One region of the Lysinibacillus sp. NPDC047702 genome, then DNA from elsewhere that is predicted to be linked to it. Evidence: riboswitches for the same ligand, from Rfam matches in the RefSeq annotation. Region 1 holds a riboswitch; the other holds the start of a gene.

Evidence for each region. A riboswitch is a leader RNA that binds a small molecule or an ion and turns the genes downstream of it on or off. The one in region 1 is predicted to bind cyclic di-GMP.
Region 2: another riboswitch for cyclic di-GMP. It lies ahead of ACQKIM_RS03775 (amidase); the one in region 1 lies ahead of ACQKIM_RS24335 (hypothetical protein).

What each region holds. Positions count from the first base shown of each region.
Region 1 covers NZ_JBNNMG010000077.1:11,582-15,317, forward strand. The annotation lists gene ACQKIM_RS24325 (LTA synthase family protein) at 1-208, shown strand, start outside; gene ACQKIM_RS24330 (tRNA dihydrouridine synthase) at 551-1,534, shown strand; cyclic di-GMP riboswitch class I at 1,706-1,792, shown strand; gene ACQKIM_RS24335 (hypothetical protein) at 1,983-2,357, shown strand; gene ACQKIM_RS24340 (hypothetical protein) at 2,390-3,103, shown strand; gene ACQKIM_RS24345 (methyl-accepting chemotaxis protein) at 3,146-3,736, shown strand, end outside.
Region 2 covers NZ_JBNNMG010000004.1:134,697-138,432, reverse strand. The annotation lists gene ACQKIM_RS03790 (hypothetical protein) at 1-212, shown strand, start outside; gene ACQKIM_RS03785 (M20/M25/M40 family metallo-hydrolase) at 565-1,680, shown strand; gene ACQKIM_RS03780 (chemotaxis protein CheW) at 1,707-2,195, shown strand; cyclic di-GMP riboswitch class I at 2,331-2,417, shown strand; gene ACQKIM_RS03775 (amidase) at 2,461-3,348, shown strand; gene nspC (carboxynorspermidine decarboxylase) at 3,514-3,736, opposite strand, start outside.

The sequences.
Region 1 (3,736 bases):
ATTTTATGATAATAAAACAGGTTTACCACTAGATGACAGTCAATTAGAGTCTGCAAAAACTATCAAAAATGAAGTAGATCGTAAATTAGAATTGTCTGATAAAGTCGTGAATGGTGATTTATTGAGATTCTATACGCCAACAGGTTATACTCCAGTTGATCCTTCTCAGTATAATTACTCTAAAGATGAGAATGTAGAATCGAATTAATGATTGCAATTTGCTGGGCAGTTCAAGAAAAAGTGTTTGATATCAAAGAGTTTATGATCCGAACAGCTTTATGATATCTTACTGTTATCTTGAATTGCCTTTTTAAATGTTATTTTTGTATAAGAATTAAAAAAGTATTCCACACATTGTAAAACCGTAGATGGTTGAAGTTGGCATAATAGAAAAGCAGTTGATATAGTAAATCTATACCATCTGCTTTTTTGCGTTTTTCACAAATTATAAATGTCCAAAAGTACTTGTGTTTGATAATAAGTTATTAAGCATGATATAAGTGTAAATGAACTTTATATTTTTTAACCGAGAGTTTGAAGTTGTATTATAGTGAGAGGATTTGGATTTGAAATGATAGATAATTTTTGGCGTGATTTACCACGTCCATTTTTCGTGCTTGCACCAATGGAAGATGTGACAGATGTTGTTTTTCGTCACGTAGTAAGTGAAGCTGGTCGACCGGATGTATTTTTCACAGAGTTTACAAACTCGGATAGCTATTGTCATCCAGAAGGCATGAAAAGTGTGCGTGGTCGTTTGATTTTTACAGAAGATGAACAGCCGATGGTGGCACATATTTGGGGGGATAATCCCGAATATTTCCGTCAAATGAGTGTTGGTATGGCAGAGCTGGGGTTTAAAGGAATCGATATTAATATGGGCTGCCCTGTACCGAATGTGGCATCAAGAGGGAAAGGTAGTGGCCTTATTCTACGTCCAGATGTTGCGGCAGAACTTATACAAGCAGCTAAAGCGGGAGGATTGCCTGTCAGCGTGAAAACACGACTTGGCTATAACGATGTAAATGAGTGGGGGCAGTGGCTAACACATATTTTAAAACAGGATATTGCAAATCTTTCTATTCATTTACGTACAAGAAAGGAAATGAGCCAAGTAGATGCGCATTGGGAGCTAATTCCAGAAATCAAAAAATTACGTGATCGTATTGCACCAAATACGCTACTAACAATCAATGGAGATATTCCTGATCGTCAAACTGGGCTGCAGCTTGCTGAACAATATGATGTTGATGGCGTTATGATTGGAAGAGGTATTTTTAAAAATCCTTTTGCTTTTGAAAAAGAGCCAAAAGTGCATAGCAGTAAAGAGTACCTTAATCTTTTAAGATTACAGCTTGATCTTCAAGATCAATATGCAGAAGTACTACCACGTTCAATCACAGGGCTGCATCGCTTTTTCAAAATTTATGTAAAAGGATTCCCTGGAGCTGCTGAACTAAGAAATCAACTGATGAATACGAAATCAACAGATGAAGTGCGTGCATTGCTTGATAACTTTGAAAAAGAATGTTGATGGGCAGTGAAATGATATAACTTTCAACAAGTTTGTGAAAAAATGAATTTGAGAAATCCTCTAATTCATCTGATATTATTAGGAGTAAATTACTAAATGTCGACAAAAATTGACAAGTCCTTTATAATGTAATTGTAATATATCAATGTGATGTTAGTATTATTTTTATAAAATTGAAAAAGGCAAACTTATCGAAAGGTAAGGACGCAAAGCTACGAGTCTAAAATCCCCTTGGATAATGATAGTCGGGTTGCCAAGATAATAAGTGTTTTTTGGCTATCCTAATTATGTTCAAGGATAGTTTTTTTTGTGGAAAAAATAAATAGACGATGCCTATCAATCGTAGCTACAGATGTAATTATATTGAAATGTATGTATTTAGTGATATTTATAGAATAATACTAACAGCAGCAAATAAAGTTAGAAAGTTATAAAAAGGAGATTTGAGATGATAGTCGTTGATAAAGAGAAATATAAGATGGCGGTTTATGAGGCAAAAAAGGAGGTACACGTCCAAATAATAGGGTTTATTAAAGCAGCTCTTGTAGAGCAATATTTAAAAGATTTGGAAGAAACAGTTGCTAGAGTACAGAAAACTACATTTACTTTAGTTTTTGATGCAACATACCAATCACCCCTACCTTCAAAGGTTTCCACAGAGCTAGGACAAACACTAATGTTTTATGCATCTCTAGGCTTCAAAGATATATTTATTGTTAATCCAGCATCTAAAATTGCATATGTGCAAGTGCGAAATGCTTTAGAGACAGTTAATTTCCCAGGAACAGTAGTTGACAATGTTTCGCAATTACCAATTCGTTAACTATATTCACATTTTGAAAAGAGGAATTTATGATGCAAACAGTTCAAGAATTATATACATATGAAATACTTACAAAGAACCAATCAGATTTAATTGAACAGGCAGCAGAATGTTTAGCTAAAACATTTATTGGAGTAGATGTTGCTGGCAAATGGGTGCAAGAGCCGATTATTGGCTACGCCTTACAACTTCCTTATGAAGATTTCTATCAATTTACGAAGGAATATATTGAAGCAAATGTTCATCAAGGATACTGTGCTATTGCACTAGATAAAGAGCAAAAAGTCGTAGGTGCACTAGTTGGAGATACAAATGCCCTTGAAATAATGGAAGAAGATATTTTTGAAGGCACGTTTGCTAATATGAATATAGTCATGCATGTATTAGAGGATATTGATGAACGTTTCCTTGAAGATTATAAAAATCGTTATGGAAAAGATATGGAAGATGGAGAGGTATTACATTTATTTTTATTAGGTGTAATTGCTGAGCATAATCGTCATGATATTGTACAAGGCTTAGGCGATATATTAGTAAAAAGAGCAACAAAAGAAGGCTTAAGATTAGTATTAGCAGAAGCAACAAATCCAAAATCACTGCGTTTAATGGAGAAGTATCATGACTTGACAAAATATGTAGACGTAGAAGGAAACTTTATTGTTCATAAATATGAAAGCAATGAACATCTAAGCAGTATTCCATCGACTGTAGCAGATGGAATTTACATCATTGTAAAAGAACTATAAAATTTCATCACTAATACATTAGTAGAATAGGAGATTTTTTTCATGGAAGCCATTATGCTAGGAATTATTGTAGTTTTAATATGTACATCTTTGTATTTTGCTTACCGCTATTTTTCACTTAAACGTCATGCCCATCTAAATAATGAGGAATTAAATGGAATGAACGAATTATCAGCAGGTCAAGTGAGTGAACAATTTTATAAATTTGCAAATAATGTTAATGAAAAAGGTGAAAATCTTTCTGAGCATGGAGAATACGCAACTGAGAAGGCTGATACTGTAAGGGCAGCAATCGATGAGGTCGGTAAAGGGTTAAAAAAGCAGCTAGTTGCTACTGAAGAGAGCTCTACTTCTATCGAAGACATTACAGTGGCTATTGAAGAGCTGTCTATAAGATCAAACCAAATTTCTGAACAATCGAATACGACGTTAGAATTAACGCAAGAAGGAAACGATAAGTTAAAAGATTCGCTGGTGAAAATGGAGCAATTTAATCAAACGATTAATACGACATTTGATGCCATCAATATACTTGGAGAAAAATCATTAGAAATAGGAAACATTGTTAAAGTAATTACTGGAATTTCAGATCAAATAAATTTATTAGCATTAAATGCAGCTATCGAAGCAGCC
Region 2 (3,736 bases), on a different contig from region 1:
CAGATGGTTTTGTAAAATTTGCAGACTATTTCTTTGATGATATTTTCTCAGCTTGGTCTGTTCACTCTAAAATTTCAACTGCTAGGGAGCAAGTATCCCGTGTGCAAGATGATGTACATAATACAATTTGGCGTTTACAGGATAAGCATCATAAAGCGGTTGAACATCTTCAGTCACTTGAGCGAGAAAAAGAGGCTATCTTTCAACTATAAGAAGCTTGTGGAAAGGGATAAACCCCTTCTTTCACAGGCTTTTTATCTTCATTCAGCAAATATTTTTTGTATCATCTGTGCGAAAGCGAAGCGACAGCAACAACACACGACCGAGTGACCAACATCATGCTACTGGTGCTGCGTTAGCACTACGTTTTCGCGCAAAACATCTGCAGGTCTAAGCACAAAGCCGATTCCGGACGCAATTATGCCGAGGCATAATTGATCTCCTTCTCCTTCCAAAAATTAGTCTCGTTCTGCTAGCGAATTATTTCAACTCCTCAAACGTTGTGCTAAAATAATACATATACTATAACGTGGCAATACACGTAAACTAAGGGAGTCTTACAACATGACAAGTCGTTTAGTGGAAGAGTTTTTCGAGCTCGTACAAATTGATTCAGAAACAAAATATGAGCATGTAATTGCACCGATTTTAATGGACAAATTAACAGCGCTTGGTTTTTCTGTAGAACAGGATGATGCCCATACACGTAATGGACATGGAGCAGGCAATATATTGGCTACTTTAAAAGGTTCATTAGATGTTGAACCAATTTATTTTACTTCTCATATGGATACGGTTGTACCAGGTAAAGGAATTAAACCTTCTTTACGTGAGGATGGTTACATTGTGTCAGATGGTACTACAATTTTAGGTGCTGATGATAAAGCTGGATTAGCGGCATTGCTAGAAATGGTGAAGCGTTTAAAAGAGCAGAATATTGAGCATGGAGATATTGAATTTATCATCACTGCAGGTGAGGAAAGTGGACTTGTTGGTGCTAAAGAATTAGATCCATCTAAAATTAAAGCTAAATATGGCTTTGCAGTGGACAGTGATGGCAAAGTGGGTGGAATTGTCACAGCAGCACCCTATCAAGCAAAAATCTTCGCTAAAATTATTGGCAAAACTGCCCATGCTGGTGTGGCTCCAGAAAAAGGAGTGTCAGCGATTACAGTTGCTGCCAAATGTATTGCACAAATGAAGCTAGGTCGCTTAGATGAAGAAACTACAGCAAATATTGGTCGTTTTGAGGGTGGTCAGGCTACGAATATTGTATGTGATGAAGTGAATATTCTTGCAGAGGCTCGCTCAATTGATAAAACGAAGCTCGATGCTCAAACGAAGCATATGCAGGAGACATTTGAACAAATATCTGCATCACTGGGAGCACGTGCTGAAGTAGAAGTCAAGCTTATGTATCCAGGATTCCGAGTAACTGAAACAGATAAAGTCGTTCAAATCGCAATGGCAGCAGCACGTAACATTGATCGCACGCCAACGCTTGGTATTTCCGGAGGAGGCTCAGATGCAAATGTGATTGCAGGGTTTGGTATCCCTACGGTCAACCTTTCTGTAGGCTACGAAGATATTCATACAACAAATGAAAAAATTCCAGTAGAAGAATTAGAAAAATTAGCAGATTTACTAGTTGAAATTGTCAAAGAGTCTGCAAAAATATAACAGCAGAAATTGAAGGATGTGACCGCATGGAGAGTGTAAAAGCAGTAGTATTTGCTTGTGGGACTGAGGAATATGCAGTGCCTGTGGAACAAGCAATTTCGATTGAAAAATTAGAGCATGTAACACCAATTCCTCATTTACCTAATTATCTTCTAGGCTTCACAAGAATTCGTGGTGAGCTTGTACCAGTGCTTGATTTTGAACGTATTCTTTATAATCGTTCTTCAAATGCTGCAACAGCACGTATTATAGTATTAAATACAGATGTTGTGAATTATGGATTACTCGTAACAGAGGCACGTGAAATTCTAGATTTTGACACGTCTATCTTACAGCAGATGGGACTTGTCAACTATTCAAAAACACGTTATTTTACAGCAGTAGCAAACCTAGAAAATCGTATGATTACTTATGTAGACCCAAAAATACTAGTCAATTCACTAGAAGGAATTCGTGAAATTATTAATTACTTGCATAAAATGCTTGAAAATGAACAAGAAAACGTAGATGCTTGAATGCTCTACGTTTTTTATTTTCTATAGTAAAAATAACCCGTAGATTTATTATTTGATTCCAGCATATTTATGATTATTATGCATTTTTCCTACAGACATTTTTATTTTTCCAATGTATGATAAAAGTAAGAAAACAACTGTAAAAGGCAAACTTGTCGAAAGGGAAGAACGCAAAACCATGAGTCTAACCACTATTCTAGTGCATGATTTCATGTTGCCAGGATCTGTTATAGGAGCCTTGGCGAATAGAATGGAGCTGTAAGATATGAAACGTTATTCACTATTAACAATAACTATTGTTATTTTTGTTACCATTGCCAGTGCGTTTGGACTATCATTTGGGAAGGTAGATGCAGTGACTGTGGAAGATAAGGCTACTTGGTTATGGGATACATCAAAAATTATTGAGGATGAGGCAGGAGTACTCTTATTTTTAGAGAATAAACAAGTAAACAAACTTTATTTACAGATTGATATGGATATAGCAAATGCCGATTATAAGCGCTTTATTGGTCACGCAACAGCAAAGGGCATCAAAATATATGCATTGGATGGAGCGCCAGATTGGGTATCCAAAGAAGGCTATAAAATGCAGGAACAGCTGTTTGATTGGTTACATACATACAATAGAAATGCTGAAGTAACAGAGCAATTTTCAGGTGTTCATCTTGATGTAGAGCCATACTTAAATAGTGGATGGAGTCACAATCGGACACAAACAATTGAATCCTATCAAGCACTTCTTACAAAAGCCAAAAGGGAAACCAAGCAGTTACATTTACCTTTGGAGGCCGATATGCCATTTTGGTTTGATGAAATTAAATTCAACAATCAATTTGGAAAAGGATTACTAGCAGAATGGGTGATAAACCAAGTAGAGAATGTTTCTATTATGGCTTATCGAAATGCTGCAAAAGAAATTATTAAAGTTGTGCAACATGAAGTAGCCTATGCTAAGAAAGTTAACAAATCCATTGTTATTAGTGTTGAAACAGGGGCATTAGATGATGGTCAAAATATTACTTTTTATGATGATGGTGAAGCTTATATGAATAAACAACTAGCACTTGTTCAACGTCACTATGCCAAAAAAACAAGCTATCAAGGGGTTGCTATTCATCATGTTGATAGTTGGATGAATATGCAGCCATAATAAAAGCAAAGTACACTTAAAACCTATTCGAAGTTGAATGATGTAAAACACTAAGACTATTTTTCTTGAGTTAGGAGGAAAGTAGTCTTTTATAACCCAAAGTAGTTAACAACAAAACACCTCCAACCCAAGCATTCAGCTTAGTTGGAGGTGTTTGCCATTTGATTAAGAAAGTCGACCGCTATAGTCTTCAAATGTAAATTCACGAATGACTTTAATGCCTTCTTCATCATTGTAAGAAACGATTGAAGGTAAGTTGACACCGTTAAACATATGATTTTTCACCATTGAATAATGGGCCATATCCGTAAATACAAGACGATCACCAGGTTTTAATGGCTGCTCAAATGAATAATCGCCAATTACATCACCAGCAAGACATGTAAGT